Regions from separate parts of the Streptomyces albidicamelliae genome, predicted to be linked through region 3. Evidence: riboswitches for the same ligand, from Rfam matches in the RefSeq annotation. Region 3 holds a riboswitch; each other region holds the start of a gene.
What was found. A riboswitch is a leader RNA that binds a small molecule or an ion and turns the genes downstream of it on or off. The one in region 3 is predicted to bind cyclic di-AMP.
Positions count from the first base shown of each region.

Region 1: linked by a shared signal. The riboswitch ahead of N8I86_RS17355 (transglycosylase SLT domain-containing protein) and the one ahead of N8I86_RS31475 (M23 family metallopeptidase) in region 3 are both predicted to bind cyclic di-AMP.
Region 2: linked by a shared signal. The riboswitch ahead of N8I86_RS06940 (C40 family peptidase) and the one ahead of N8I86_RS31475 (M23 family metallopeptidase) in region 3 are both predicted to bind cyclic di-AMP.
Region 4: linked by a shared signal. The riboswitch ahead of N8I86_RS28225 (M23 family metallopeptidase) and the one ahead of N8I86_RS31475 (M23 family metallopeptidase) in region 3 are both predicted to bind cyclic di-AMP.

Region 1 is NZ_CP106795.1:3,766,095-3,771,301, reverse strand. It holds gene fahA (fumarylacetoacetase) at 1-252, opposite strand, end outside; gene N8I86_RS17360 (HAD family hydrolase) at 679-1,491, shown strand; gene N8I86_RS17355 (transglycosylase SLT domain-containing protein) at 1,680-2,168, opposite strand; cyclic di-AMP (ydaO/yuaA leader) riboswitch at 2,172-2,355, opposite strand; gene N8I86_RS17350 (polyprenyl synthetase family protein) at 3,117-4,127, shown strand; gene N8I86_RS17345 (LolA family protein) at 4,499-5,207, shown strand, end outside.
Region 2 is NZ_CP106795.1:1,482,845-1,488,051, forward strand. It holds gene N8I86_RS06930 (ATP-dependent Clp protease proteolytic subunit) at 16-651, shown strand; gene N8I86_RS06935 (hypothetical protein) at 659-967, shown strand; cyclic di-AMP (ydaO/yuaA leader) riboswitch at 1,385-1,538, shown strand; gene N8I86_RS06940 (C40 family peptidase) at 1,542-2,024, shown strand; gene N8I86_RS06945 (ATP-binding protein) at 2,252-2,710, opposite strand; gene N8I86_RS06950 (helix-turn-helix domain-containing protein) at 2,923-3,783, shown strand; gene N8I86_RS06955 (DUF397 domain-containing protein) at 3,793-4,017, shown strand; gene N8I86_RS06960 (8-amino-7-oxononanoate synthase) at 4,085-5,207, opposite strand, start outside.
Region 3 is NZ_CP106795.1:6,957,071-6,962,277, forward strand. It holds gene N8I86_RS31470 (alpha-galactosidase) at 144-2,222, shown strand; cyclic di-AMP (ydaO/yuaA leader) riboswitch at 2,533-2,688, shown strand; gene N8I86_RS31475 (M23 family metallopeptidase) at 2,693-3,652, shown strand; gene N8I86_RS31480 (SGNH/GDSL hydrolase family protein) at 3,863-4,648, shown strand; gene N8I86_RS31485 (TetR/AcrR family transcriptional regulator) at 4,760-5,207, opposite strand, start outside.
Region 4 is NZ_CP106795.1:6,178,367-6,183,573, forward strand. It holds gene N8I86_RS28215 (M16 family metallopeptidase) at 1-835, shown strand, start outside; gene N8I86_RS28220 (M16 family metallopeptidase) at 832-2,220, shown strand; cyclic di-AMP (ydaO/yuaA leader) riboswitch at 2,450-2,609, shown strand; gene N8I86_RS28225 (M23 family metallopeptidase) at 2,623-3,378, shown strand; gene N8I86_RS28230 (GntR family transcriptional regulator) at 3,578-4,264, shown strand; gene N8I86_RS28235 (HPr family phosphocarrier protein) at 4,471-4,752, opposite strand; gene N8I86_RS28240 (bifunctional acetate--CoA ligase family protein/GNAT family N-acetyltransferase) at 4,930-5,207, shown strand, end outside.

The DNA of each region.
Region 1 (5,207 bases), 3.2 Mb from region 3:
CCACTCCGTCAGGGCGCGCCGCACGTCGGACCAGGTCGCGCGCCCGGCGGCGAGCAGCGCGTCGAGGGTGGGCTGCGCCAGCAGCGAGTGGTGCGGCGAGCCGAGCGCGGCGGCCGCGGCGCCCGCGTCGAGCACGTGGTCCCCGAGCCGGACGCCGACCCTGCGCTCCGTGCTGCCGGAGGGCGAGAACACGCCGTAGGGAAGGTTGTGCGGGCCGAAGGGGTCGCCCTCGGGGACGTCGAAGGGGGGCATGGGGGTACTGCCTCACTCTCATCCGAGCCATGCATGGCGATGCGTTCCATGTGGTCGCGCCACACGTTACGGCTGAGATGCGTGTCTTGGGCAGTGCCTCTCGCAGCTCTTGGGACTGTGCCTCCCGCAGCTCCGGTCGCGCTGAGGCGCCGCACGCCCAGGCTCGGCCCCGGCTGTGTCTTCTCGGTGCCCGGCCCGGACCTCACCGGGGCTTCCGGCGGCGTCCTCGTACGGCGGTCCGGTGATGCGCTTCGCGCGCGGCACGGAGATCGCCTGCCCGCGCCTGGCGGAGCACCCGGCGCGCGGCACGGCTGAGGTGTGCCTCGGCCATCGATGGTGCGGGGTACGCCACTTGGGGCCGAGCAGCACGTAAGTACGTGGCGAGAGAGGTGAGTCGGCGGGGCGCGGTGTCCGTATTCTCTGATCATGGCACCCACCCCGGCATATGCACTGATCGCCACCGACCTGGACGGGACGTTGTTGCGCGGCGACGACACCGTCTCCGACCGGTCGCTCGCCGCGCTCGCGCGGGTGGCGCGAGCGGGCGCCCGGCATCTGGTGGTGACGGGCCGGCCGGCTCCGCGGGTACGACCGCTGCTGGCGAACCTCGGCTGCACCGGGCTCGCGGTGTGCGGACAGGGTGCTCAGGTCTACGACGCCGCGGCGGACCGCCTGCTGTGGTCGGTCCGGCTGGACCGGGAGCTGGCCGAGACCGCGCTCGGCAAGATCGAGGCGGAGGTGGGCCCGGTGTTCGCGGCCGTCGACCAGGACGGGGTGGACGGGCTCACCCTCATCGAGCCCGGCTATCTGATGCCGCATCCCACGCTGCCCGCCCTCCGGGTGGGCCGGCGCGACGACCTGTGGTGCGAGCCCATCAGCAAGGTCCTGCTGCGCCACGCCACCCTGTGCGACGACGAGTTGGCGGCGGTCGCGCGCGCGGCGGTCGGCTCGCTGGCGACCGTCACCATGTCCGGGCCGGGCACCGTGGAGCTCCAGCCGCGCGGGGTGACCAAGGCGTCCGGGCTCGCGCTGGCCGCCGAGCGGCTCGGCGTGGGCCCGGAACGCGCGCTGGCCTTCGGGGACATGCCCAATGACATCCCGATGTTCGACTGGGCCGCGCGGGGCGTGGCCATGGCCAACGCGCACCCCGAACTCAAGGCGGTGGCCGACGAGGTCACCGAGTCGAACGAGGACGACGGCGTGGCCGTCGTCCTCGAAGGACTCTTCCCGGCCGGGTGACCGGCCCTTCGGCACCGCTCCGTTCGGCCGGAGGCCGGTGCGCGCCGGTCCGTCAGGTGCCGGTGCGCTCCGGTCCGCCGGGCGTCGGGTGCGGATGCCGGACGGGTTCCGGTCCGCCGCCGGTGCGCGCCGGGCACGTCCGCCGGAACGTGCCCGGTGCGTCCGCCGGTACGGGCCGGACCCGTCCGTCAGTACGCGCCGAAGACGTTGTCGATCGAGCCGTACCGCGCGGCCGCGTAGTTGCAGGCGGCGGTGATGTTCGCGACCGGGTCGTAGGGGTCGAAGGAGGTGCCGACGACGTGGTAGGTCGCGAAGGTCGGGTCGATGACCTGGAGGAGGCCCTTGGACGGGGTGCCCTTGACGGCGTTCGAGTCCCAGAGGTTGATGGCGTTGGGGTTGCCGGAGGACTCCCGCATGACGTTGCGGTAGATGCCGTTGTAGGTGCCCGGGATCTTCTTCTCGGCCATGATCGCGAGGGATTCGCGGATCCAGCCGTCGAGGTTGTTCGGGTACCCGGCGGGGGTGGTGGAGACCGTCGTGGCGGTGGTGGGGGCCGCGGCGGCGCTCGTGGCGCCGACGAGCGGCAGGGCGAGGACGGCGGCGCCGGTCCCGAGGACGGCCAGGGTGCGGACGAGGCGGTTGTTCCGGGTGCGGCGGGGCTGAGCGGCAGCAGGCATGGGGAAGTTCCTCTCCGTCGCCTGCGAGGTGAGCTGTCGGGTTCGGGCGGGGAGGTGCCCGGCCGTGCCCTGGGGAGGCACGGCTTCACCCCAGCCGTTCCGGTGCGACGTGTGCCGACCGGTACGGCGATGACTTACCTGGGTCCCCCGCTCCTGCCGTACGAAATGAGTTCGTCGATGGGTTACGCGGGCGGCGGCAGGATTAGGCGTCCGCCCGACGGCCCGGAACGTATGCGAGAGCACATGTCGGGAACAAGTACCGGATTCACACAACACCCTATTTGACCTTGGTCTGTGGCTTTTGAGACGCTTGATCCTTTGCGGTTGCCAACTCTCAACTCGCCAGTAGGGCAAGGGGAGAAGGGGGTGTCGGTGGGTGAGGGTGGTTCCTCCGCCCGAGTGAGCCAACTCACGAAATAGCAAAATAATGCAAATCAGACATGAGGGATTCAGGTGATTTACGGCTGAGGCGGCATTTGGCGGAACCCGTGACGTGGCGCCGGTCGTTGTGGTGGTGGCCGCGGCACGTGAAGAGGCGAAGTGCGGCGACGAGGGGAAGGGGGTGCCCGGATGGACGACGGGGGTCGTTGCCCGCCCGATGTGCCCGTTGTGTCCGTTGCGTCCGAGTGGGTTGCCGCTCCCGGCGCGCCCCCGGCGTACTCCAGGGGTGGTCGCGTGGCACTCGAAGGTGCTCGCGGGGTGGCGTCGGTATTACTCCGCTCACGTCGCGGTTCGCGACAAAGTGCACGGATTCCTGTTAAGTCGATAAATATCCGTTCTTACCAACCGATCAAAACCATACCGGTCATGATCCGATACCGCCCAGGCTGGACCGGTGGGCGCTATCGGTGATCGAAAGAGGACCGGATACGCTGACTTGAGTGATGGCAGCGACCTATCGACAAACCGCGTAAGCGCCAGCAGACACCAGCAGACAGGAGACCCCTCGTGACCGTCGTCGGGCCGTTCGGGCTGAGCGTGCGGGACCAGGCTCTGGAAGCCGATGTCCAGGCCGGATTGACGGCTGTCGAGGAAGGCTTGCTCGAGGCCACCAAGAGCGAGGTCCCGTTCATCACGGAGGCCGCGCAGCACCTCGTACGAGCCGGTGGGAAGCGGTTCCGTCCGCTGCTCGTGATGCTCGCGTCCCAGTTCGGCGACCCCTACGCACCGGGGATCGTGCCCTCGGCCGTCGTCGTGGAGCTGACCCACCTCGCCACGCTGTACCACGACGACGTGATGGACGAGGCGGCCGTGCGCCGTGGCGTGGACAGCGCCAATACCCGCTGGGGCAACTCCGTCGCGGTCCTGACCGGCGACTTCCTGTTCGCCCGGGCCTCCCAGATCCTCGCCGACCTCGGCCCCGAGGCGGTCCGGGTGCAGGCCCTCGCGTTCGAGCGGCTGGTCACGGGCCAGATCCTGGAGACGGCCGGTCCCACGGACGGCCGCGACCCGGTCGATCACTACCTGGACGTACTCGGCGGCAAGACGGGCTCGCTGGTCGCGGTCTCCTGCCGGTTCGGCGCGATGATGTCCGGCGCCGACGAGACGATCGTCGACGTGCTCACCCAGTACGGCGAGCGGCTCGGGGTCGCCTTCCAGCTCGCGGACGACGTCCTGGACATCGCCTCCGACTCCCACGAGTCCGGCAAGACCCCGGGCACCGACCTGCGCGAAGGCATCGCGACGCTGCCCGTGCTCCGGCTGCGCGAGCGGGCCGCCCGGCTCGGACTGGCCGAGGACATCGCGCTGTGCGAGCTGCTGGACTCCGACCTCAGCGACGACGCCCGGCACGCCGAGGCGCTGGCCGCGCTGCGTGCCCACCCCGCGCTGGAGCAGGCCCGCCAGGACACGATCCGCTACGCGAAGGAGGCGCGGGCCGCGCTGGCGCCGCTGCGCGAGTGCGATGCCAAGGCGGCGCTGATCGAGCTGTGCGACGCGGTGGTGCACCGCGCCGGCTAGTCCGGCCGGGCATGGGGAACGGCGCCTGCGGAGCGGCCGCCGGCCCCGCGGAACGGCGCCCTCGGAAGGGCGTCCATAGAACGGCGCCCACGGAAGGGTGCCGACAGAGCGGCGCCCTCGGAGCGGCACCCTGGACGGTCCCTCCCCCAGGGAAAGCGGTGCCGACCCCTACGGGTAGGGGGAGACGCCGCCCCCACGTGTCATACCGCAGGCGTACACCGAGTTGCTGCCGCAGTCTGACGCTTCCTCACGGCCGATTTGGTCAGATGGACACCACGGAAATCACCACTCCTCACCGATTCGGGTGAGAATGGCGGCTCAGGTGGACCAGCGTGAGGACAGCCGCCGCCGACGACGGAGGTAACGCACACATGGCACCGTACGAATCCGACGACGCAGCGGGCGCGGCGCGGGACGAGGACGCGCGTTCCGGCCGGCGCAAGGCCGCGCGGTACGCCGTACCGGTCGCGGTGGTGGGGGTGGCGGCGGCCACGATCGGGCTGGTCCCGGCACTCGCCGACTCAGGCGACCCCGACCTGCCCAGGATCAGCGCACAGCAGCTCATCGAGAAGATGGCCAAGTCGGACACGCAGCAGCTGTCCGGCACCGTGAAGATCAACACCGATCTGGGCCTGCCGGACCTCGGCGGCCTGGAGAACAGCCTCGCCTCGGGGGCGGCCCCGGGCTCCGGCGACGGCTCCTCCGCCGACCCGCAGTCCAAGCTCACCGAGCTGGTCAGCGGCAGCCACACCCTGCGCGTGGCGGCCGACGGCCCGGACCGGCAGAAGCTTTCCCTGCTGGAGCGGGGTGCCGAGTACAGCCTCATCCACGACGGCAAGGACGTCTGGGGCTACGACAGCAAGAGCAACGAGGTCTACCACTCCACGGCGGCCGACTCGGGCCAGGCCCACCGGGCCAAGCCGCCCGCCACGCCCGAGGACTTCGCCGGTGAGGCGCTGAAGTCGGTGGACGACACCACGTCCGTCACCGTCGACGGCACCATGCGGGTCGCCGGCCGCGACGCCTACAAGCTGCTGATCAAGCCCAAGCAGTCCGGCAGCACGGTCGGTGCGATCAGCA
Region 2 (5,207 bases), 5.5 Mb from region 3:
AGGAGGGGTATGCCCATGTCCCGACCGTCCGCCCGTCACGTCCTGCCCGAGTTCACCGAGCACGTCGGCAGCGGCGCGCGCACTCTCGATCCGTACGGCAAGCTCTTCGAGGACCGGGTCGTCTTCCTCGGCACACCGGTCGACGACGCCGCGGCGAACGACGTGACGGCGCAGTTCATGTACCTCGAACACGCCGCCCCCGACCGGGACATCACGCTGTACATCAACTCCCCGGGCGGTTCCTTCGGGGCGATGACGGCGATCTACGACACGATGCGGTACGTCGGCTGCGACATCGCGACGTACTGCCTGGGGCAGGCCGTTTCCGTCGCCGCGGTGCTGCTCGCGGCCGGCACCCCCGGCAAGCGGTTCACGCTGCCGAGCGCCCGCATGGTGCTCGAACAGCCCACCCTGCCGGAGCCGGTGCGGGGGCAGCCCAGCGACCTCGCGATCCAGGCCGGGGAGTTGGCCCGGACCCGTGCACTGACGGAGACGATCCTCACGGCGCACACGGGGCGCACGGCGGAGCAGGTCCACCGGGACCTGGAGCGGGATCTGATCCTGGACGCCTCCGGGGCCCTGGCCTACGGCCTGGTGGACGGTGTCGTGCCCAGCCGCCGCGAGGTGCCCGGCGCACCGGACGCGAGGTGAGCGCCCGATGCTGCCTCCGGAACTGCCGCCGCTGCCCGCGCTGACCCGGGCGGAGGGCGAGTTGATCGACCGTTACCTGGAGGCGGCCGACCTGCTGGGACGGATCAACCCCGCGCGCGACGGTGCCACCTACCCCGGCCTGCGGGCCGCGCAGGCCCTGGTGCGCAAGGCGGCGGAGCTGCGTGACGCGCTCGCGCTGATGCACGCGCGGGGCGAGACGGAGCTGCACGGGGACACGCTGGCACGGGCCCTGCGGGTGCTGGACGGCGAGCGCCGCACCGCTCGCGTCGCGCTCCCGCCCGACGGCGTCGGCTGATCCGGACGCGCGTGGGGCCCGCGCGGGCCCGGGCGTCGACGCGCCGTTCGGGCCGGAGTTGAAACGGCCCGAACGACTGTCCGCCGACCGAGGTATATCCAGATGATTTTCTGACGCTCCCGGCTTGCGCGCGGGACCGGTCCGTGGTGCCCCGGCACGTGCTCCGCCCCAGGTCGGGGGCTACGAACGGGACTTGACGACGTCTCGAACAGAGCAATGTCCACCCGAACGGGTGAGTGGTGAGTAACGCCACAAATCCCCGATTCCATTGGGATTTTCGGACACCTGTGAGTGAAGATCCCTGTCTGACGACAAGACCCCGCCACGGCGGCGGGGCGATCCGGGCGGACGCCGAGTCCTGCCGCCGCCCGGATGACCGGTCGACAGGAGTGGATCGGCAGGAGTGGAGGACCCAAGCTAGACGGGTCGCCGGAACGGATGTTCGTCCGCTGGATGCGGACGGCCGGATGTTCCGAGCAGCCCTTGGGGTGAAGCCGCGGCAACGCGGCCGGGCAACTTCGCCAGCCCGAATCCGACAGGTCATCCTTCACAGGCGGCTGACGAAGGGTTGCGCATGTCTGCGCTCAATCGTGTCCCGTCGCTGATGGCCCGGGCCGGCACGGCCTCGGCTCTGACACTCGCCGCCGTCGGCGGCTCCATCGCGGTGCCCGGCCTCGCCACCGACGCCTCGGCCGCGACCACCGCGGCCACCGCGACGAAGGCACTGAAGATCGCGGCCTCCAAGAAGGGGGCTCCGTACCAGTACGGGGCCACCGGGCCGCGGCGCTTCGACTGCTCGGGTCTGACGCTCTACTCGTTCAAGAAGGCGGGCAAGAAGCTGCCGCGCACCGCCGCCCAGCAGTACAACAAGTCGCACCACATCTCGGCCAGGAGCCGCAAGGCAGGCGATCTGGTGTTCTTCCACTCCGGTTCCAGCGTCTACCACGTCGGCATCTACGCCGGTCACGGCAAGATCTGGCACGCGCCCAGGACCGGTGACGTGGTGCGGCTGCAGAAGATCTGGACGAAGAGCGTGTGGTACGGCCGGGTGAGCTGACCCGACGTCACGGCAGGAGCGGCCCCGGCGGCGGGTCCGCTCCTCCCATGGCCCAAGGGTCCGTCAGTGCCGCCTGGGCGCCCGCCCGGAGTCCGCGGGCGGCTCGGGGCCGGCGCACGGAGGATCAGCGCGAACAGCGGCGTCCCGGACACGGGTGTCCAGCCCCGGCCGAGGCCTCCTCGGAGGCCTCGGCCGGGGCGTCGCGGCGTTCTGGCGCCCGTGCCGGGCTACGGCTCCTGCTGCCCTCCGGCCGTCACCGGCTCGACCGGCAGCGCCCACGGCAGCTCGATGAAGACCGTCTTGCCCCCCTCACGGGTCGGGCGGACGCGGAGCTTGCCGCCGCACTCGGCGGTGAGGCAGCGGATGATGACCATGCCGCGCCCGTTGTCCTGCTGGACGGCGGCGGGCAGTCTCTTGGGGAAGCGGGGATGGCTGTCCGTGACGCCGATGCGCAGGTGCTCGTCACGGTCCAGCGCGATGTCGACCGTGAAGGTGGGTGACTGTCCGAAGGTGTGCTGTACGGCGTTGGTGGCGAGTTCGGAGACGATGAGCCGGACGGTGTCGGCCACGTCGGTGTCCGACGGAAGGCCCCACTCCGCGAGCGTCCCCACCACGTAGGTGCGGGCCGCGGCGACCGAGGCGGGATCGCTCGGCAGAGTGACGGATGCTTCCAGATGGTCTGCCATGGCGACGTCGTCCCTTTCCCACGGGACCGCAGTCCGACATGGAGCGGATGGTTCGAGTACGGTCCCGGACTGGTGCTGGTCGCCAGACTGCCATCACCGGGCCGGTCACGGGGAGCGATCCACCAAGATATGCATATATCTGTCGCCCGAAGCGGTGAACTCTGCGACGCGCAGCCGTATTCGGGCGGTCCATAAGGAGTAAGGAGGAGCCCATGCAGAACGGTCCCGCGGTGCGCCGCCGCAAACTGGGCGCCGAACTGCGCACGCTGCGTACCGGTGCGGGGCTCACGAGCGGGGAGGCGGCGCAGCTGGTCGGCTGGCACCAGTCGAAGGTGAGCCGCATCGAGACCGGCGCGAGCGGTGTGAAACCGGCCGATCTGCGGTTACTTCTGGACGCGTACGGGGTGCGGGACGGGCACTTGCGCGAGTTGCTGCTGATGCTGGCGGGGCCGGAGGAGGCCGGTGGAAGCAACCGGTGGTGGCACGCCTATCGCGGGGTGCTGCCGCCGACGTACCGGGATTTCATCAGTCTGGAGTCGCAGGCGAGCGCCATGCGCACCCTGGAGACGACGGTCGTGCCGGGGCTGCTGCAGACCGCCGAGTACGCCAGCGCGGTGACCCGGGCGGCCGTGAACGACCTGGACGAGGAGCACCTGGACGCGCTGGTGGAGGTGCGTCTGGCCAGGCAGGACGTGCTGCGTTCGCACCCGCCGCTGGAGCTCAGCGCGGTGCTCGACGAGGCGGTGCTGCGCCGCGAGGTCGGCGGTCCCGAGGTGATGGCACGGCAGCGGGAGCGGCTGGAGGAGGCGGCCCGGCTGCCCCAAGTACGGCTCCAGGTACTGCCGTTCGGCGCCGGAGCGCATGTCGGCCTCACCGGGCCTTTCGTTATCTTCTCATTTCCGAGCACTTCTGATCTGGATGTGGTTGTTGTCGACCAGTTGACGAGTAGCCTCTACCTCGAACGGAAAGAAGACCTGGTGGCCTACTCGCAGGCCTTCAAGTCCCTTCAGGACCAAGCCCTTTCACCCGAGGACTCGTTGGACTACATCGCCGGGATAGGTGACGGCGCGTAAGGAGGCACCATGACCGCTCTGCCTCGGAACGTCCCTGCCAGTACCGACCTGCACGACGTGAGCTGGCTGCGCAGCAGCCACAGCACGGGAGCCAACAACTGCGTGGAGACGGCCCGGCCGCACACCGGCCCCTGGGCCGGACTGCTCGCCGTGCGCGACTCGAAGGACCCGGCCGGACCCGCGCTGCTCTTCTCCCCCGAGAGCTGGGCGGGGTTCGTGACCACGCTCCCGTGATCCGCCAAGACCCCGCCCGCCTCTGATCACATCCCCTCGCGGCGACGCCCGGCCGTGTCACGCCGACTCATGGTCGCGTCTCGCCGATCACTCGTACAGCGCGTTCGATCTCGGCCCCGGAGAGGTCGGCCCGGGCGGTCAGCCTCAGCCGTGAGATGCCGTCGGGCACGGAAGGAGGACGGAAGCAGCCCACGGCCAGACCCGCCGTACGGCAGTCGGCCGCCCAGCGCACCGCCTGCTCCGGGGACGGTGCCCGCACGGAGACCACCGCGGCGTCCGGACGTACCGCTTCCAGGCCCGCGGCGGTCAGCCGTGCGTGCAGTTCCGAAGCCACCTCCCGGGCCCGCGCCGCGCGCTCCGGCTCCCGGACGAGCAGCCGCAGCGCGGCCAGCGCGGCACCCGCCGCCGCCGGCGCCAGACCGGTGTCGAAGATGAATGTCCGGGCCGCGTTGACCAGATGGCCGATCACCCGGGCCGGGCCGAGCACCACCCCGCCCTGGCTGCCCAGCGACTTGGACAGGGTGGCCGTCACGACCACGTCCTCGGCACCGGCCAGACCGGTCGCGTACGGCGCGCCCCGTCCGCCCTCGCCCAGCACACCGAGACCGTGGGCGTCGTCCACCACCAGGCCCGCGCCGTGCTCCCGGCACGCCGCGGCCAGTTCGGCCAGCGGCGCCTGGTCCCCGTCGACCGAGAACACGGTGTCGGAGACGACGATCGCCGTCCCCTCGTGCGTGGCCAGGGCCTTGCGCACGGCCTCGGGATCGCCGTGCCCGACGACCTGCGTCGCACCCCTGGCGAGCCGGCAGCCGTCGATGAGCGAGGCGTGGTTGCCCGCGTCGGAGACGATCAGCGAGCCGTGCGGGCCGAGCGCGGTGACCGCGGCCAGGTTGGCCGCGTAACCGGAGGAGAAGACCAGGGCCGCCTCGAATCCGCAGAAGGCGGCCAGTTCGCGCTCCAGCTCGGCGTGCAGCTCGGTGGTGCCGGTGACCAGACGTGAACCGGTGGCTCCCCCGCCCCAGGTGCGGGCGGCCCGCGCCGCGCCCTCGGTCACCTCGGGGTGGTGCGCCAGGCCCAGGTAGTCGTTGCTCGCCAGGTCCAGCAGCGGCGAGTCGGCGGGGCGCGGCCGCAGGGTCCGTACGAGTCCGGCGCGGCGGCGCGCCTGCGCCTGCTCGTCGATCCACCCGAAC
Region 3 (5,207 bases):
CGCGGCTCGCCGACGGGCGCTCCGTCGACCATACGACATCACTTTCCTCAGGCAATGAGTTGTCCACAGGCGTTGCCACCAGGGGCGACGGAGCCTGATGATGTTCGCGCTTGAGCGGATCTGTTGACACCTGTGAGGTCTCGATGGTGGTTGTCGCCGAAGACGGTCGTACCTGGCTCCTGTCGGGGCCCACCAGCAGTTATGCCCTGCACCTCACCGCGGCCGACGAGCTGCTGCACCTCCACTGGGGGCCGCGGATCGCGCTCGCCGACGCCGAGGCGCTGGCCGCGAACCCCCTGCCCGGCTACTGGCCCTTCGAGTCCCCGCTCGACGGCCGCGAGGAGTACCCGGTCGAAGGCGGCCCCCGCTTCGTCCGCCCCGCCCTCTCCGTGCGCACCGGGGAACGCCGCGGCACCGAATGGCGCTTCGTGTCGTACCGGACCGCCGCCGAGGGGGAGGAGCTGCGGCTGCTCTTCGACGACGACGGCCTGGCGATCACCCTGCACCACCGGATGCGCGGTGACGTGGTCGAGCGCTGGGTGACCGTGGCCAACGGCGGCCGGGCGCGCGTGGAGCTGCTGCGCGCCGACGCCGCCACCTGGACCCTGCCCGACCGCGAGGGCTGGCGGCTGTCCCAGCTGCACGGCCGCTGGGCCGCCGAGTCCCGGCTCACCACCGCTCCGCTCACCCACGGCGAGAAGATCATCGGCAGCCGCCGCGGGCACACCGGCCACCAGCACCTGCCCTGGGTGGCGCTCGACACCGACGCCACCGAGGAGCACGGCGAGGTCTACGGCTGCGCGCTCGGCTGGTCCGGCTCCTGGCGGATAGCCGTGGCCCAACTCCCCGACGGGCGCGTCCAGATCACCGGCGGCGCCGGATACGACGACTCGGGCCTGCTGCTCCTGGAGCCCGGCGGCTCGTACACCACCCCGGTCTTCGCCGGTCTGTGGAGCGACGGCGGGTTCGGCGCCGCGAGCCGCACCTGGCACGCCTACCAGCGCGCGTACGTCGTCCCGGACGCGGAGCGGGACCGGCCCGTGCTCTTCAACTCCTGGGAGGCGACCCACTTCGACATCTCCGAGGAGCAGCAGACCGCCCTCGCCCGCCGCGCCGCCGAGATCGGCTGCGAGCTCTTCGTGGTGGACGACGGCTGGTTCGGTGCCCGCACCGGCGACCGCGCCGGGCTGGGTGACTGGACCCCCAACCCCGACCGCTTCCCGCACGGTCTCAAGCCGCTCGCCGACCAGGTGCACGGCCTCGGCATGCGGTTCGGCATCTGGGTCGAGCCCGAGATGGTCAACCAGGACAGCGACCTCTACCGGGCCCACCCCGACTGGGTGCAGTACCAGCAGGGCCGCAGGCGGACCGAGCTGCGCAACCAGCTCGTCCTCAACCTGGCCCGCGAGGACGTCCGGGAGCACCTCTGGCAGCAGCTGGACGCGCTGCTCACCAGTACCCCGATCGACTACGTGAAGTGGGACTTCAACCGCTGCTTCACCGACGCCGGCTGGCCCGGCGAGCCGTATCCGCAGCGCCTGTGGATCGATCACGTCCACGCGCTGTACGCCCTGCTGGACCGGCTGCGCGCGGCGCACCCGGGGGTCGCCTTCGAGTCCTGTTCGGGCGGCGGGGGCCGGATCGACCTCGGGGTGATGAGCCGTACCGACCAGGTGTGGACCTCCGACAACACCGACCCGCTGGACCGGCTCGCCATCCAGCACGGCTTCAGTCAGATCCACCCCGCGCGTGTGATGGCCGCCTGGGTCACCGACAGCCCGAACACCCAGCTCAACGGCAGGGTCAGCTCGCTGCGGTTCCGATTCGTCAGCGCCATGGCGGGCGTGCTGGGCGTCGGCGGAGACCTCACGGCGTGGAGCGCGGAGGAGCTGGCCGAGGCCAGGGGCTGGGTGGAGCTCTACAAGGAGATCCGCCCGGTCGTGCAGCGGGGCGAGCTGTACCGGCTGCGGCCCCCGGCGGGCGGGCTGAGCGCCGTCCAGTACGTCCTCGGGGACGAGACGGTGGTCCTCGCCTGGCTTCAGGCGCAGAGCTACGGCGAGCCGGTTCCGGCGGTGCGGCTGCGCGGACTCGACCCGGCAGGATCGTACGAATGCCGCGAATCAGGCGAAGTGCACCGAGGTGCCGTACTCCTGCACCATGGCCTGCGTACGGGGCTGAAGGGTGACCTGGATGCGACGGTTGTCCGACTCCGTCGCATCTGAACGTTCCAACCCGATTGGCACTTCAAGTCCAACTCGCCAGCAAATAAACGGACGTGGTGGGACTCCCTGTGAGGGGCGTCATATCGTGACCGTATGTCGCGCGGCATGTCCACGTAATTCCCGTGCCCTACAGGGAAATCGAAGGGACCCGGAGGGCGGGAATGCACGGAGGGTCACCGGGTATTCCCGCCTTCGATCTTGCGAATAGGGAACGGCGGGAACCGATCGCTTGTTTCCGCCCTCCCCGCTCGCTTACGTTCGCCACCAATCCGGACGGAACGCCGAATCCTGCCGCCGCCCGGAGTTCCCGCACAAATGACCCGTGTTCGGCAGGAGCGGGGGACCCACCAGGCACGACCGCCTGTCCCGGTTCTCGCGACAGGCCAGGGGTGAAGCCGCGCACCGCACGGCCGGGCGACTCCAGCCCGAACCCGGCAGCTGACCTCGCAGGCGTCGGAGAGGAATGCGCCATGCCCGCGAAGGGTAAGCACCGACGTCCCAAGACCCCGCGTTTTTCCCGCTCCATCGCCGTCGCCGGAACGGGTGGCGCCGCCCTGGCCCTCCCGCTCCTCGGGGCCACCGGAGCGCACGCCGCCCCCACGGCGCAGGCCGTCTCCGGAAAGGCCGTGCAGTCCCTTCCGGCCGCGGCGAAGAAGTCCACCGCCGAGGCGGACGCGACGGCACGCGTGTACACCGTCAAGGCCGGCGACTGCCTCGCGACGATCGCCGACCGGCAGCACGTCGGCGGTGGCTGGCACCGCCTCTACGACGACAACCGCCGGGCCGTCGGCGACAATCCCGCGCTGATCCACCCGGGCCTGAAGCTCACGCTCGGCGAGCAGGCCACCCGGACCCGTACCGAGCCCGCCGCCCCGCAGCGCACCTCGGCCACCCCGAAGACCCCGGCCCCCGCGAAGCCCTCGGCCCCCGCGAAGACCCCGGCCCCCGCCAAGGCCTCCCTCGCCCCGCGGCAGGCCTCGGCGGCCAAGCCGGCGGAGTCCGCCGCCACGACGACCCCCGCCGGCTTCACCCTCCCCGTGGCCGGCGCCACCATCGGCACCGCCTACCACACGGCCGGCAGCATGTGGTCCAGCGGCTACCACACTGGCGTCGACTTCGTCGTACCGACCGGCACGCCCCTCAAGGCCGTCGGCGCGGGCACGGTCGTCTCCGCCGGCTGGGGCGGCGCCTACGGCAACCAGGTCGTCATCAAGCTCGCCGACGGCCACTACGCCCAGTACGGCCACCTCTCCCAGCTCTCCGTCTCGGCCGGCCAGGCCGTGACGGCGGGACAGCAGATCGGCCTGTCCGGCGCCACCGGCAACGTGACCGGCCCGCACCTGCACTTCGAGATCCGCACGACGCCGGACTACGGCTCCGACATCGACCCGGTCGCCTACCTCCGCGAGCACGGCGTCCCCGTCGGCTGACCCGGCCCGCACCCGAACCACCTGCCTGACACGCCACCGAAGGCCGGACCCCCGATCCCCGGGTCCGGCCTTCGGTATTCCCGGTTGGCAAACTCTTTAAAGGTGTCCCATCTCACCGTTCGTCAACCCCTGCCTACGGTCGCGTAGGTCACATCCGAAGGTGAATCATGGTCCGACGTGGCAGACGATTCGAAGAGTGACAACAGATCAGTGATCGGGTCGTACGTGGCGGTGGGGGACAGCTTCACCGAGGGCGTGGGCGATCCCGGTCCCGACGGGGCGTTCGTGGGCTGGGCGGACCGGTTCGCGGTACTGCTCGCCGACCGGCGTCCCGAGGGCGACTTCCAGTACACGAACCTCGCCGTGCGGGGGAAACTGCTGGACCAGATCGTGGCGGACCAGCTTCCCCAGGCCGTCGAACTCGCCCCGGACCTCGTGTCCTTCTGCGCCGGCGGCAACGACATCATCCGCCCCGGCACCGACCCGGACGAGGTGGCCGAGCGGTTCGAGCGCGCCCTCGCCCCGCTGGCCGAGGCTGCGGGCACGGTGATGGTGACGACCGGGTTCGACACCCGTGGCGTCCCGCTGCTCAAGCACCTGCGCGGCAAGATCGCCACGTACAACGGGCACGTGCGCGCCATCGCCGACCGGTACGGCTGCCCCGTGCTCGACCTGTGGTCCCTCAAGTCCGTGCAGGACCGCAGGGCCTGGGACAGCGACCGGCTCCACCTCTCGCCCGAGGGGCACACGCGCGTGGCCCTGCGCGCCGGTCAGGCCCTCGGTCTCGACGTGCCGGCCGACCCGGAGCAGCCGTGGCCCCCACTGCCGCCCCGGGGCACCCTGGAGGTCCGCCGGGACGACGTCCACTGGGCCCGCGAGTACCTCGTGCCGTGGATCGGCCGCCGGCTGCGGGGCGAGTCCTCCGGCGACCATGTGACGGCGAAGGGCCCCCTGTCGCCGGACGACATCAAGCTCCGGATCGCCTCCGTGGCCTGACCCGGAGGCACCGATGCCGGTGACCGGTGCCGGTGAGTGGTTCCTCGTGCCCCGACCCGTGCGGCCCACGGCGAGGGGCACGACCACGTCCGGCCGGTACGGCGCGATGCGTCAGCGCCCGGCCAACGCCTGGCGGTCCAGGCCCAGTTCACGGGCCAGGGCCTCGTCGACCCACTCCTGCGCCCGGGACCGCGGCACCGAGCCCGGGTACGAGGTGAGCTGGACGGCCAGCCCGTCCATCAGCGCGGTCAGCCGCAGCGCCGTACCGACCGGATCGGCGCACACGAACTCGTCCGCCGCCACGCCCTCGGCGATGACCTCGACGAGCGCGGCCTTCCACTCCTTGTCGAGGTCCCGGGTGACCTCCCGCAGCGCCGGCTCGCGCAGCGCCACGGCCCAGCCCTCGATCCACAGCCGCCAGCCCTTGGCCTGACCGGTCGGCGCGTACCAGCGCACCGCGGCCCGCAGCCGGCGCAGCGCCGACGTGCGCCGCCCCAGCAGTTTGCGCAGGTGCGCGAGGTCGTCCTGCGCCGCGTGGGTGAACGCGGCGGCGACCAGC
Region 4 (5,207 bases), 780 kb from region 3:
CCTGGAGGACGCGCGCCAGTTCTTCCGCACCTACTACGCGCCGAACAACGCGGTGCTCTCGGTGGTCGGCGACATCGACCCGCAGCAGACCCTCGCCTGGATCGAGCGGTACTTCGGCTCCATCGCGTCCCACGACGGCAAGCCCGAGCCCCGCGACGGCTCGCTGCCGGAGACCATCGGCGGGCAGAAGCGCGAGGTCCTCGTGGAAGAGGTCCCGGCGCGCGCCCTGATGGCCGCCTACCGGCTGCCCCACGACGGCACGCGCGCGTGCGACGCGGCCGACCTCGCGCTGACCGTCCTCGGCGGAGGCGAGTCCTCCCGCCTGTACAACCGGCTGGTGCGCCGCGACCGTACGGCCGTCGCGGCCGGCTTCGGCCTGCTGCGGCTGTCCGGGGCGCCCTCCATGGGCTGGCTGGACGTGAAGACCTCCGGTGACGTCGAGGTGCCGGTCATCGAGGCCGCCATCGACGAGGAGCTGGCCCGGTTCGCCGGGGAGGGCCCGACGCCCGAGGAGATGGAGCGCGCCCAGGCCCAGTTGGAGCGCGAGTGGCTGGACCGGCTAGGCACGGTCGCCGGCCGTGCCGACGAACTGTGCCGGTACGCCGTCCTGTTCGGCGACCCGCAGCTCGCGCTCACCGCGGTCAAGCGTGTCCTGGAGGTCACCCCCGAGGAGGTCCAGGAGGTCGCCAAGGCCCGCCTGCGGCCCGACAACCGCGCGGTCCTCGTCTACGAGCCGAAGTCCCCGGAGACCGTCGAGGACGCCCAGGTCCCCGAGGACCCGGAACGCGAAGCGACCGTAGAGGCCGGCAACGAGAACGAGGAGACGGCCAAGTGACCGAGCTCGCCACCATGGAGTTCCACCCCCGGCCGCAGCCGGGCGACGCCCGGCCGTGGGCGTTCCCGGCCCCCGAGCGCGGCACGCTGGACAACGGCCTGACCGTGCTGCGCTGCCACCGCCCCGGCCAGCAGGTCGTCGCCGTCGAGGTGATGCTGGACGCGCCCCTGGACGCGGAGCCCGCCGGCCTGGACGGCGTCGCCACGATCATGGCGCGGGCCTTCTCCGAGGGCACCGACAAGCACTCGGCCGAGGACTACGCCGCCGAGCTGGAGCGCGCCGGCGCCACGCTCGACGCGCACGCCGACCACCCCGGGGTCCGGCTCAGCCTGGAGGTCCCGGCCTCCCGCCTGGCCAAGGGCCTCGGCCTGCTCGCCGACGCCCTGCGCGCCCCCGCCTTCGCGGAGAGCGAGGTCGAGCGGCTGGTCCGCAACCGCCTGGACGAGATCCCGCACGAGCTGGCCAACCCCTCCCGCCGGGCCGCCAAGGAGCTCTCCAAGGAGCTGTTCCCGGCGACCTCGCGCATGTCCCGGCCGCGCCAGGGCACCGAGGAGACGGTCGAGAAGATCGACGCGGCGTCCGTACGCGCCTTCTACGACCGGCACGTCCGCCCCGCCACGGCCACCGTGGTCGTCGTCGGCGACCTCACCGGCACCGACCTGGACGAGCTGCTCGGCGACACCCTCGGCGCGTGGACCGGCACGCCGGGCGAGCCGCGGCCGGTGCCCCCGGTGACCGCCGACGACACCGGCCGCGTGGTCATCGTGGACCGGCCGGGCGCCGTCCAGACGCAGCTGCTCATCGGGCGGGTCGGCCCGGACCGGCACGACCGGGTCTGGCCCGCCCAGGTCCTCGGCACCTACTGCCTCGGCGGCACCCTCACCTCCCGCCTGGACCGCGTGCTGCGCGAGGAGAAGGGCTACACCTACGGGGTACGGGCGTTCGGGCAGGTCATGCGGTCGGCCCCGGACGGCACCGGTGCCTCCATGCTCGCCATCAGCGGCTCCGTGGACACGCCGAACACCGGCCCCGCGCTGGACGACCTGTGGAAGGTGCTGCGCACCCTCGCGGCGGAGGGCCTGACCGACGCCGAGCGGGACGTCGCCGTGCAGAACCTCGTCGGGGTGGCGCCGCTGAAGTACGAGACCGCGGCGGCCGTCGCGAGCACCCTGGCCGACCAGGTCGAGCAGCACCTGCCCGACGACTTCCAGGCGACGCTGTACCGGCAGCTGGCCGCGACGGGCACGGTCGAGGCGACCGCGGCCGTCGTCAACGCCTTCCCGGTGGACCGGCTGGTGACCGTCCTCGTCGGCGACGCCTCCCAGATCAAGGCGCCGGTCGAGGCGCTCGGCATCGGCGAAGTCACCGTCGTCACGGCCGAATAGCGGCCGCCGCCGCGGAGCACGGCACGCGTGCGTGGGGCCCTGCCGACCTACGGGTCGTCAGGGCCCCCGCCGTTCCACTCGCTTCACCAGATGCCCGATTTGGGGCGGAGGTTGCCTGTCTGCCCTGTGGGATGCGCTACAAAAGCCCGGATCCGTTTGAGGATTGAAAGCGGGCTTCCGTAGGTTCGTCCAGGCTGTTCGTCACGCACCACGCCGCGCCCGCGGCACCGGACAGTCATCGCCGAGTCCCCGTACGGCGCGAGCCAGGGGAGCCGGGGACCCATCGTCCCTGGGGTGAATCGGGCGCCCGCGCGTGAGCGAGGGGGCCCGTAGGAGACCTTCCTGCTCCGAACCCGTCAGCTAACCCGGTAGGCGAGAAGGAAGGAAAGGACCAGCCACTTCATGGCGTTCATGTGCGCCACCGGGAAGCATCGCAAGCCCGGCCGGGTCAAGCGCACCACCGCGCAGGCGGCCGGTGTCGCCGCCCTCACCACCACGGGTGTCATCGGCACCCTCGCCGCGTCGCCGGCGCTCGCCGCCGAGAACGCCGCGGAGCAGACCGGTCTCACGCCCGTCGTGACCGTCAGCGACGACGTCGCGGAGCAGATCAGCGCGCAGGCGGACGCCCAGAAGCAGGCCGCCGAGCAGCAGGCGGCCGAGGAGGCCGCCGCCAAGGCCGCCGCCGCCAAGGTCAAGGAGGAGCGCGAGGCCAGGGCCCGCGCCGCCCGCGAGTCCGAGCGCAAGCGCCTGAACGCGTTCGTCGCCCCGATCGTGCACTCCTACGTGTCCACCGCCTACAAGGCCAGCAGCTCGCTGTGGTCCTCCGGCTCCCACACCGGCATCGACTTCCACGCGGCCAGCGGCACGTCCGTCCACGCGGTCGGCTCCGGCACCGTCGTCTCCACCGGCTGGGGCGGCGCGTACGGCAACCAGATCGTGATCCGGATGGCCGACGGCATGTACACCCAGTACGGCCACCTGTCGTCCATCGGTGTCACGGTGGGCCAGAAGGTCGTCCCGGGCCAGCAGATCGGCCTGTCCGGCGCGACCGGCAACGTCACCGGCCCGCACCTGCACTTCGAGGCCCGCACGAGCCCCGACTACGGCTCGGACGTCGACCCCATCGCCTATCTCCGCAACCACGGCGTGAACGTCTGACGCCGCCACGCGGACATGTGAAAGCCCCGGCTCACCGAGCCGGGGCTTTCACCGTTTCCGCGTGATCCCCGCACGGGCCGTCGGCCAAAAAATATCCATGGATTACGGCCTGCCGTCGGAAATTCGGCCTCTTTGGAATAGAGTCACGGAACGGGCGTCCCCTGCGGGCGTTTCACGGGGATTAATGCGGAGGTCGGTCATGCGTGTTCCGGCGCATTCGGTGTGCACGGCGATCCGGGACGACATCGTCGCCGGCGTCCACGAGCGCGGCGGCCGGCTCACCGAGGAAGTGCTGGCCCGCCGCTACGGCGTCTCGCGCGTCCCCGTCCGCGAGGCCCTGCGCACCCTGGAGGCCGAGGGGTTCGTGGTGACCCGCCGGCACGCGGGCGCGTGCGTGGCCGAACCGACCGCGCAGGAGGCCGCCGACCTGCTGGAGATGCGGCTGCTGCTGGAGCCGCTCGGCGCGGCACGGGCGGCACAGCGCCGTACGGAGGCCCATCTCAAGGTGCTGCGCGGCCTGGTGCGGCTGGGGCAGGAGCGGGCCAGGAGCGGCGGTAGCGGGGAGCTGCGCTCACTGGGCGGCTGGTTCCACGAGACGCTGGCGCAGGCCTCCGGCAGCCCCTCGCTGGCCTCGATGCTCACCCAGCTGCGCCACAAGATCGCCTGGATGTACGCGGTGGACGCCCCGCAGAGCCCGCTGGACTCCTGGGCGGAGCACGGCGCGATCGTGGACGCGGTGGCACGCGGCGACGGCGAGCGCGCGCGGGCGGTCACGGCGCTGCACGCCGAGCGTGCGACGGGCGCGCACCGTCTGCGCCTTTCCGGCGGCGCCGAGCGTGTGAGGACTTCGCAACATGCCGTAAACACGACGGGCCGCCGGTATTAACACGGGCGTCGTATACAAAGAGAGGGAATTCGGTGGGGGCTGTTTTTCGCTGCCCGAATTCCCTCGCTCGGTGATTTCGCAAAAGCGGGCGGAGTCACCCTTGCTGTCGAAACGGCCGCCCGTAACGCCGAAGCCGCGCCGCCCATAACGCCGAAGCCGCGCCGCCCGGAAAGGCGACGCGGCTCCGGCGTTCGGACGCGAGGTGCTCAGACCGTCTCGGGCAGCTCTTCCAGGCCCTCGGCGACCAGCTTGGCCAGGCGGTCCAGGGCGGCGTCAGCGCCCTCGGCCTCCGAGGCGAGGACGATCTCCTCGCCACCCTGGGCGCCCAGCCCCAGGACGGCCAGCATGGAGGCCGCGTTGACGGGGTTGCCCCCGGCCTTGGCGATCGTCACCGGGACGCCTGTGGCCGTGGCGGCTCGGACGAAGATGGAAGCGGGGCGGGCGTGGAGGCCCTCGGCCCAGCCGACGTTGACGCGGCGCTCAGCCATGTGTTGCTGCCCTTCAGTCTTCAGGGTTGTCTAGACCAGTTTCCCATACCGTGAAGCATGCCCGGAGCGGACCTCGGTCCCCTCCGGTTCGGCACCGGACCGCGGCCTCGGTCCGGCGTGGTGTCCCCCACAGACTGCCTCGCGCCGTTGTCGTACGCGAGCCGTACTCTGGGGCCCATGCAGACCTCGGCGGATCGGCAGGAGCGGCACGAGTACCCCACTCACTGGGAGGCCGACGTGGTGCTGCGCGACGGAGGCACCGCGCGCATCCGGCCCATCACCGCCGACGACGCCGACCGCCTGGTCAGCTTCTACGAGCAGGTCTCCGACGAGTCGAAGTACTACCGCTTCTTCGCACCGTACCCACGGCTCTCCGCCAAGGACGTCCACCGCTTCACGCACCACGACTTCGTGGACCGGGTGGGACTCGCGGCCACCATCGGCGGCGAGTTCAT